Linked DNA regions of Draconibacterium halophilum. The protein of the gene in region 1 binds, or shares a complex with, the protein of each later gene. Links are inferred from orthologs where the notes say so. Each region holds a gene or a part of one and is shown on either strand. Other genes may lie near its edges.

The links. Proteins that work in one complex are often made in the same cells at the same time.
Region 2: rplB (region 1) and G0Q07_RS04210 share a complex: the UniProt entries of both Bacillus subtilis proteins name them as parts of the 50S ribosomal subunit. The link is inferred for Draconibacterium halophilum from one-to-one orthologs.

The regions. Positions count from the first base shown.
Region 1 is NZ_CP048409.1:1,570,856-1,576,143, forward strand. What follows is about bases 1,229-4,084. They hold rplB (50S ribosomal protein L2), read left to right. Parts: upstream 1,229-2,272; coding sequence 2,273-2,896; downstream 2,897-4,084. Other genes in these bases: rplD (50S ribosomal protein L4), read left to right, coding at 1,229-1,749; rplW (50S ribosomal protein L23), read left to right, coding at 1,762-2,052; G0Q07_RS21390 (hypothetical protein), read left to right, coding at 2,073-2,303; rplV (50S ribosomal protein L22), read left to right, coding at 3,205-3,624; rpsC (30S ribosomal protein S3), read left to right, coding at 3,631-4,084. Also shown: fusA (elongation factor G), read left to right, coding at 1-149; rpsJ (30S ribosomal protein S10), read left to right, coding at 172-477; rplC (50S ribosomal protein L3), read left to right, coding at 500-1,129; more of rplD, read left to right, coding at 1,120-1,228; more of rpsC, read left to right, coding at 4,085-4,341; rplP (50S ribosomal protein L16), read left to right, coding at 4,370-4,792; rpmC (50S ribosomal protein L29), read left to right, coding at 4,806-5,009; rpsQ (30S ribosomal protein S17), read left to right, coding at 5,017-5,280; rplN (50S ribosomal protein L14), read left to right, coding at 5,283-5,288. UniProt on the Bacillus subtilis protein: One of the primary rRNA binding proteins. Required for association of the 30S and 50S subunits to form the 70S ribosome, for tRNA binding and peptide bond formation. It has been suggested to have peptidyltransferase activity; this is somewhat controversial.
Region 2 is NZ_CP048409.1:1,043,827-1,047,980, reverse strand. Bases 1,217-4,154 are described here. They hold G0Q07_RS04210 (type B 50S ribosomal protein L31), read right to left. Parts: upstream 2,849-4,154; coding sequence 2,585-2,848; downstream 1,217-2,584. Other genes in these bases: G0Q07_RS04205 (GNAT family N-acetyltransferase), read right to left, coding at 3,005-4,154; lon (endopeptidase La), read right to left, coding at 1,217-2,320. Outside these bases: more of lon, read right to left, coding at 1-1,216. UniProt on the Bacillus subtilis protein: While neither of the L31 paralogs is essential, this protein does not seem to function as the main L31 protein.

The sequences.
Region 1 (5,288 bases):
CAGAACAATTTGGTTATGTTACCGTATTACGTACACTTTCATCGGGTCGTGCTACTTCTTCAATGGAATTTAGCCATTATGCCGAAGTGCCACGAGGTTTGGCCGAGAAAGTGTTGACAGATGTACAAGGAAGAATTGATTTATTATAATAATTTGTAACAATTTTCTCTTATGAGTCAAAAGATCAGGATTAAGCTAAAATCGTACGATCACAACTTGGTAGACAAGTCGGCTGAGAAAATCGTTAAAACCGTAAAAACTACAGGTGCTGTAGTAAGTGGTCCTATTCCACTTCCTACTCATCGCAGAGTTTTCACCGTTTTACGTTCAACCTTCGTAAATAAAAAATCGAGGGAGCAATTTCAGTTGTCATCTTACAAACGTTTGATCGACATTTATAGCTCAACCGCTAAAACAATCGACGCATTAATGAAGCTGGAGCTTCCTAGTGGCGTTGAAGTAGAAATTAAAGTTTGATAATCTAAAGTAGTCGAAAAAAATGGCTGGTATTATTGGAAAAAAAATCGGAATGACATCCGTATTCAGTGTTGAGGGGAAAAACATCCCATGCACTGTGATTGAGGCCGGACCTTGTGTAGTTACACAAGTGAAGACGGCAGAGACCGACGGCTACGAAGCGCTTCAGTTAGCTTATGGCGAGAAAAAAGACAAGCACGCCACTAAAGCTGAAGTTGGCCACTTTAAAAAGGCTGGTGTTTCACCAAAGCGCAAAGTAGTAGAGTTTCATAACACCTATCAGGAAGAGTTTGAAATGGGACAAGAGATTGATGTTAGCATCTTCGAAGAGAAGGACTATGTTGATATCATCGGAGTTTCAAAAGGTAAAGGTTTTCAGGGTGTAGTAAAACGTCACAATTTCCGTGGTGTTAATGATGCTACACACGGTCAGCACAACAGGCTGAGAGCACCTGGTTCTATCGGTGCATCATCATGGCCTTCACGCGTATTTAAAGGTATGCGTATGGCTGGTAGAGACGGTGGTAAGACAATTACTATCGAAAACCTTGAAGTAGTAAAGATTATTCCCGAGAAGAATGTAATAGTGGTAAAAGGTTCGGTACCTGGCGCCAAAGGTTCATACTTAATTATTAGAAAACAATGGAACTAAGTGTACTGAATATAGAAGGAAAAGAAACCGGAAAGAAAGTCACTTTAAACGACCAGATTTTCGGTATTGAACCCAGCGACCACGCCATTTATTTGGATGTAAAACAATACATGGCTAACCAACGCCAGGGTACAAGTAAAACTAAAGAACGGGCTGAAATAACAGGAAGCACCAAAAAGATTAAAAGACAAAAAGGTACCGGTACGGCACGTGCAGGTAGTATCAAGTCTCCTTTATTCCGAGGTGGTGGTACTATTTTTGGTCCACGTCCGCGTAACTACGGTTTCAAGCTGAACAAAAAAGTAAAGCATTTGGCCCGTAAATCAGCTTTAACTTACAAAGCAAACGATAAGAGCATCGTTGTTATTGAAGACTTCAATTTTGAAGCTCCGAAAACAAAAGAGATGGTAGCCTTACAAAGTAATCTGCAAATAGCTGAAAAAAAGGCACTTTTCGTTTTACCAACTGAAAATAATAACATATATTTGTCGTCGCGAAATTTGCGAGACGTATCGGTTGTAACTGCTTCTGAGTTAAGTACTTATCAGATTTTGAATGCAAAAGCGATTGTGCTTTGCGAAGGATCTGTTGCGAAAATTGAAGAAGCATTTAAACTTTAACGGATAAAAAAAATGGAAATATTAGTAAAACCATTAGTTACAGAAAAAATGACCGACCAGTCGGAACGTTTTAACCGTTACGGTTTTGTGGTAGCTCGCGATGCAAGTAAACCTGAAATTAAAAAAGCGGTTGAAGATCTTTATAACGTTTCGGTTGAAAGCGTGAATACCATGGTTTATGGTGGTAAAGTAAAATCGAGATACACCAAAGGCGGTATTATTACCGGTAAAACAACAACTTACAAAAAAGCTATTGTTACTTTGGTTGATGGAGATAGTATTGACTTTTATAGTAATATATAATCGTATAATTAATTAGTATTATGGCAGTAAGAAAACTGAAACCAGTAACTCCGGGTCAGAGGCACAAAGTAATTGGTGCTTTTGATACCATTACTGCATCTACGCCTGAAAAATCATTGTTGGAGCCCATTAAAAAGTCCGGTGGTCGTAATAACCAGGGACGTATGACAATGAGGTATATAGGCGGGGACATAAACGCAAATACCGTATTATCGACTTTATGCGCGATAAAGACGGTGTTGCAGCTGTAGTCGATTCAATTCAGTACGATCCAAATCGTACTGCTCGCATCGCGCTTCTGAAATACGAAGACGGTGACAAACGTTACATGATTGCGCCTAACGGGTTGCAAGTTGGCCAAACTGTAAAGAGCGGTACTGGAATCGAACCTGAAGTTGGGAATTGTCTTCCCCTGGCTGAAATACCTCTGGGTACTTTGGTACACAACATTGAACTTCATCCCGGACAGGGTGGAGTTATGGCGCGTAGTGCAGGTGCATACGCACAATTGACCTCACGTGAAGGTAAATACGCAATTTTGAAATTGCCTTCAGGCGAATCTCGTATGGTACTTACGTCCTGCAGGGCTACAGTAGGTACGGTTGGAAATACAGAACATATCGTTGAGAAATCGGGTAAAGCCGGTCGCTCGCGTTGGTTAGGAAGAAGACCTCGTGTTCGTGGTGTAGTAATGAATCCTGTCGATCACCCAATGGGTGGTGGAGAAGGTAAAAACTCAGGAGGACACCCAAGATCACGAAATGGTATGCTTGCGAAAGGTTATAAAACCCGTTCGAAGAAAAAAGCTTCCAACAAGTATATTGTAGAACGTAGGAAAAAATAAAGAGGAATAAATTATGAGTCGTTCATTAAAAAAAGGCCCTTTTATCGATTTCAAGCTAGAACGTAAAGTTGTAGCGATGAATGAATCGAACAAAAAATCGGTTGTGAAAACCTGGGCTAGAGCATCAGTAATTTCTCCTGATTTTGTAGGACACACTATTGCAGTACATAATGGAAACAAGTTCATCCCGGTATATGTCACCGAAAATATGGTGGGACACCGTTTGGGCGAATTTGCTCCAACCCGTACATTCAGGGGCATGCTGGTAATAAGAAAAGATAGGCATTAATATTTAAAAAGTAAGTACAATGGGTGCCAGAAAAAGACTAGCAGCAGAGAAAAGAAAAGAAGAGAAAAAACAACAATATTTTGCTGTTTTAAGAAACTGCCCTACATCTCCAAGGAAAATGAGGTTAGTAGCCGATATGATCCGTGGAATGGAGGTTAATAAAGCGTTAGATGTATTGAAGTATTCTTCAAAAGAAGCATCGCGCAGGGTAGAAAAACTTCTGCTTTCGGCCATCGCCAATTGGCAGGCTAAAAACGAAGGAGTTCGTTTAGAAGAAAGTGAACTTTACGTATCACAAATCATGGTAGATTCAGGTCGTATTTTGAAACGTTTACGTCCGGCTCCCCAGGGTCGTGCACACCGTATCAGAAAACGCTCGAATCACGTGACTATTTACGTAGACAGTAAAGAAAGTGTTGTTGAAGAAAACCTTAATTAATAGTACATGGGACAAAAAGTAAATCCGATAGCAAATCGTTTGGGTTTCATCAAAGGATGGGATTCAAACTGGTTCGGTGGTGATAATTACGGCGATAAGCTGGTTGAAGACCAAAAGATCAGGAAATACCTGAACGCTCGTTTGGCCAAAGCCAGCATCTCAAGAATCGTTATAGAACGTACCTTGAAGCTGATCACCATAACCGTTCATACTTCGCGACCAGGTATTATTATTGGTAAAGGAGGTCAGGAAGTTGACAAACTGAAAGAAGAATTAAAAAACATTACCAAAAAAGAGGTTCAAATCAACATTTTCGAGATCAAACGTCCTGAACTGGACGCTAAGATCGTTGCAAATAACATCGCACGTCAGCTTGAGGGTAAGATTGCTTACCGTAGAGCTGTTAAAATGTCCATCGCTTCAACCATGAGAATGGGAGCCGAAGGAATCAAGATTTTGGTTTCGGGTAGGTTAAACGGAGCAGAAATGGCACGTGCCGAGATGTATAAAGACGGCCGTACTCCGCTACATACTTTGCGTGCAGATATTGACTACGCATTGGCAGAAGCATTAACAAAAACCGGACTTATTGGAATTAAAGTTTGGATTTGTAAGGGTATGGTATATGGAAATCGCGACCTTTCTCCTAACCTCGGACAAAAGTCCGGACGTGGTGGAAACAGAGGTGGTGGTAACCGCAACCGTCGTAGAAAATAGTGGTTTAACACTCATAATCTAAAAAAGGATGTTACAGCCAAAAAAAGTAAAATTTAGAAGAGTACAAAAGGGCCGAATGAAAGGTAACGCACAACGCGGAAACCAATTGGCATTTGGTTCATTTGGAATAAAGTCGTTGGAAGAGTCGTGGATTACCGGTAGGCAAATTGAAGCTGCCAGGGTTGCGGTAACACGTCACATGCAACGTCGTGGACAAATTTGGATCCGAATATTCCCCGATAAACCGATTACCAAAAAGCCAGCCGAAGTAAGGATGGGTAAAGGTAAAGGTGCTCCTGAAGGATTTGTTGCTCCGATAGCTCCGGGCCGTATTATTATTGAAGCTGATGGTGTTCCGTTAGGAATGGCTAAAGAAGCTTTAAGACTAGCAGCTCAGAAACTACCGGTAAAAACAAAGTTTATGGTTAGACGTGATTATGTTGAAGAATAAAATTAGGTGAATCATGAAAGTAAGTGAAATCAAAGAAATGGCGATCAACGAAATCGTTGAGCGTCTGCAGATTGAAAAAGAAAATCTTGTTCGCCTAAGAATGAATCATGCCGTATCGCCGCTTGAGAATCCTAACAAAATTAAGGAAACTAAAGCAGCCATTGCACGCTTGAATACAATTCTTCGCGAAAGAGAATTAAACGAAAATCAGAAGTAATTCAACGATGGAAAATAAAGTAAGAAATCTCAGAAAGGAGAGAGTCGGGGTCGTTGTTAGTGATAAAATGGACAAATCGATTGTGGTTGCTGAAAAACGCAAGGAAAAGCACCCGATCTATGGTAAGTTCGTTAACAAAACTACCAAGTTTCATGTCCACGATGAGAAAAATGATTGCAACATTGGCGATACAGTAAGGATTATGGAAACTCGTCCTTTAAGTAAAACCAAGTGTTGGAGAGTAGTTGAAATAATTGAAAGAGCTAAGTAATCATGGTA
Region 2 (4,154 bases), 530 kb from region 1 along the record:
TTTGTTCTGAAAGAATAATCTCAGTAATTCCGGCACGTTTTGCAGCAAGAATTTTCTCCTTAATACCTCCAACAGGAAGTACCTTTCCGCGCAAGGTTATCTCTCCAGTCATTGCCAGGTTTTTCTTGACTTTACGTTGTGTAAATGCCGATGCCAGCGATGTTACCATTGTCACTCCGGCCGACGGACCATCTTTTGGTATAGCGCCTTCGGGCACGTGTACATGCACATTCCATTTCTCGAATACCTCGGGTTTTAAATTCAATTCGAAAGCATGCGATTTTAAATACTCGTGTGCCAACATTGCCGATTCTTTCATTACATCGCCCAGGTTTCCGGTAAGCGTTAACGCTCCTTTTCCTTTGCTCAGGCTGGTTTCCACAAATAGTATCTCGCCACCTACAGCAGTCCAGGCCAAACCGGTTACAACACCGGCAAAGTGATTTCCCTGGTACTTTTCCTTTGAATACTCGGTTACACCAAGGTATTCGCGCACATCAGTTTTGGTCAGCTTTTTATTGTAGGTTTCCTCAAAAGCAATTTTTTTAGCAATCCGACGAACAACTTTCGCCAGCTTTTTGTCCAGTTCACGCACACCACTTTCGCGGGTGTAGCCATCAATAATCAACTCGATAACCTCTTTAGGAAAAGTAATATCCCCTTTCGTTAAACCATGATTCTCCAACTGTTTTGGAATCAGGTGACGTTTTGCAATCTCTACCTTTTCCTCTACAAGATAACCACTCACCTCAATCAACTCCAATCGATCGCGCAATGGTGGTGCAATTGTGCTCAGTGAGTTGGCTGTAGCAATAAACATTACTTTCGACAGGTCGTAATCCTGTTCGATGTAGTTATCATGAAATTCGCCGTTTTGTTCCGGGTCGAGTACTTCAAGCAGCGCTGAAGCCGGATCGCCATGAAAGTGCTTCGACACTTTATCGATCTCATCCAGAATAAACACCGGATTCGATGATTTTGCCTTTTTTACGTTTTGTATAATACGCCCCGGCATTGCACCGATATACGTTTTACGGTGTCCGCGAATCTCTGATTCATCGTGCAACCCACCTAAACTCATTCGTGCATATTTTCGCCCTAAAGCGCGTGCAACCGATTTCCCCAGCGATGTTTTTCCAACTCCCGGAGGGCCGTATAAACAAAGAATCGGCGCTTTCATATCGTTTTTTAATTTCAACACGGCCAGGTGCTCAAGCATACGTTCTTTCACTTTCTCCAGACCGTAATGATCTTCATCCAACACTTTGTTGGCATGTTTCAGGTCGAAATTATCTTTGGTATATTCGTTCCAGGGCAAATCGAGCAAAGTCTGACAGAAAGTGAACTGTACCGAATATTCGCCGGCTGCCGGATTCAATCGGCCCAGTTTTTCCACCTCGCGATGAAAAAATTCATCCACATCTTTGTTCCACTTTTTCTCTTTTGCCTTTTCTTTTAAAGCATTTATTTCTTGTTCTACCGGATTACCTCCCAGCTCGTCCTGAATGGTTTTCATTTGCTGGTTCAACATGAAATCGCGTTGCTGCTTGTCCATGTCGGTTTTCACCTTTTTCTGAATATCCTGTTTCAACTCCAGCATCTGCACTTCCTTCACCAAAAAGCTAATGGCTTGCACTCCACGTTCTTTCAGGCTTCCAATCTCCAGCAGCTTTTGTTTATCGTCAACATTTATGTCGGTATTCGAACAAATAAAGTTGATCAGAAAAGTTGAATTCTCGATATTTTTAACGGCAAAAGTTGCTTCGGGCGGCACATTGGCCGAAAACTGCGCAACTTTTATCGACAAGTCTTTCAACGATCCAACAATGGCATTAAACTCATTGTCGTCCTCAGGAGTAATATCAGTCAACGGTTCAACCGATGCTTTAAAATAAGGATCTTCGTCTACAAACTCATTAATTCGAAATCGTCGTTTTCCCTGAATAATTACAGAAGTCGATCCGTCGGGCATTTCCAACACCTTCATAATTTCGGCCACCGTACCTATTCCGTACAAGTCGCTTGCTTCGGGCTTGTCAATCGTATAATCCTTTTGCGCAACGGTACCCAGTAATTTGCTTCCCTGGTTTACATCGCGAATTAATTTTAACGATCGCTCGCGACCAACGGTAATTGGTAAAACCACCCCCGGAAACAAAACGGTATTACGTAAGGGCAAAATTGGAAGAACTGACGGTACTTCCACATTCTTTAAATCCTTGTCATCGCCATCAGCAATAATTGGAAGAAAGTCTGATTCGTTATCCATCATTCCCGATCCGAACATTTTTTGAAAAGCTGTATTTTTATATTTACCCATGTTTCTTATTAATTATAATGACATTCTGTCGCTAATTACGCAGAACGGGCAAAACATTGCCGGTTTTATGTGCGGGGTACAATAAAGCAATTGCCATGCCATTTACACAGACTGCTTACATTGTCGGATTGTTCACCGGAATTCGGGAAACCAACCGACAAAATTGCACAAAAACATCCCGGAACAAGACATTTCTGAGCTTTTAGAAATAAAAAAAGCACTCATCTATTCGACGAATGCTTTTCCTTATATCTGTAAGAAAAATTATTTCTTTCTATTCTCCATGTGTTTCCCGTAACGGTTCATGAATTTATCAACACGTCCTGCAGTATCCACAAGTTTGGTTTTACCTGTGTAAAACGGGTGAGAAGTGTTTGAAATCTCCAGTTTATAAATCGGGTATTCAACACCGTCGATAGTTTCTTTCTCTTTTGTATCAACAGTAGAGCGGGTAATAAAAGTATGTCCGTTCGACATGTCCTTAAAAGCTACCAGTCTGTATTCCTTTGGATGAATTTCTTTTTTCATTTTGCTTTATTTTTTGTTGAATGGTTACACTCTCGTTGTGCAATCCATTCGAAAATTTATATTTCTACTCTAATTTTCGGGCTGCAAAGATATATATAGTTTGCAACTTTCCAAAAACTTACTCTATTTATTTGCTTCTTAAACAAGTTGTTAATCCTAACTGATCGATGGTGCTTTTGTCACCTTTTTACTCCGGTCGAACATATACCGCATTGTGTAATGTGTTTTGGCCTTTTTAGCGCCTGTTGCCTCGTATATGGCAATAATTTTCGGGTTGAAATCACCCGCCCACGACAATTCAACTTCTTTATAATGTTGGTGCGATTTCTTTTTCATTATTTGTTCCTGGTGCCAGAATATCCCTGATTCAATTCCAGCTCGCTGGAATTTCGGATCTACCCCCATCAGGAAGATTCGGGTACGGTTAATTACCTTTTTCTTTTTGTAGTAAAAAAACTTTAAAATACCCGGCAAATTCAGTTTTCCATTTAGTTTTATGAGTAGCTGATTAATATCAGGAATCATCACAAACACAGCAATCGGCCTACCATCAGCGTACGCATACCAGATCATCTCGGGGTCGAGAATCGCTTTCGACTCTGTCAGAAAATCGTGAAGATCGTCCGGATCAAGCGGTTTGTAATGTTCGTGAAACGACCAGGCTGCATCATAAACCGTACAGAAATCTTTCACAAACTTATGAGCCTGTTTAAAATCGAAATGTTTAAACTGATATTGTGGTTTTTTAGCTACCCAGCCGGCAATTTTCCAAAAACGTTCGGGAAACGGAACGGTATAATCGAGGTGAAAAGAATACTGCTCGAAATAAACCTCGAAACCAAACTCGCGAAAAAGCTTTTCGTAATATTTTGGATTATAGGGCATGCCAAATCCCTGTGGCATAAATCCATCAACCAGCAAGCCCCAGTTTACGTAATTCTCGCCAAAATTTATCGGCCCGTCCATGGCTTCCATACCATTTTCCGTATTCCAATCGGCAGCCGCTTTGAATAGTAAATTTGCTGCTTCCTGATCATCAATACACTCGAAAAAACCACAGCCACCTGTTGGTTGCTCGTATGTTTTTGCGAGGTTGAAATTTATAAATGCAGCAATCCGGCCAATTAAATTGTCATTGTCGTCAACCAAAACCCAGCGAATGGCTTTCCCATTGCGAAAAGTCTTATTCTTTTTTGGATCGAAAATTCCTTCAACCATCCCCTGCAAAGGAGCGGCCCAGTTCGGATCATTCTTATAAATGATGTTCGGTACCTGGTGAAATTGTTTTTTTGTCCGTTTGTCTACA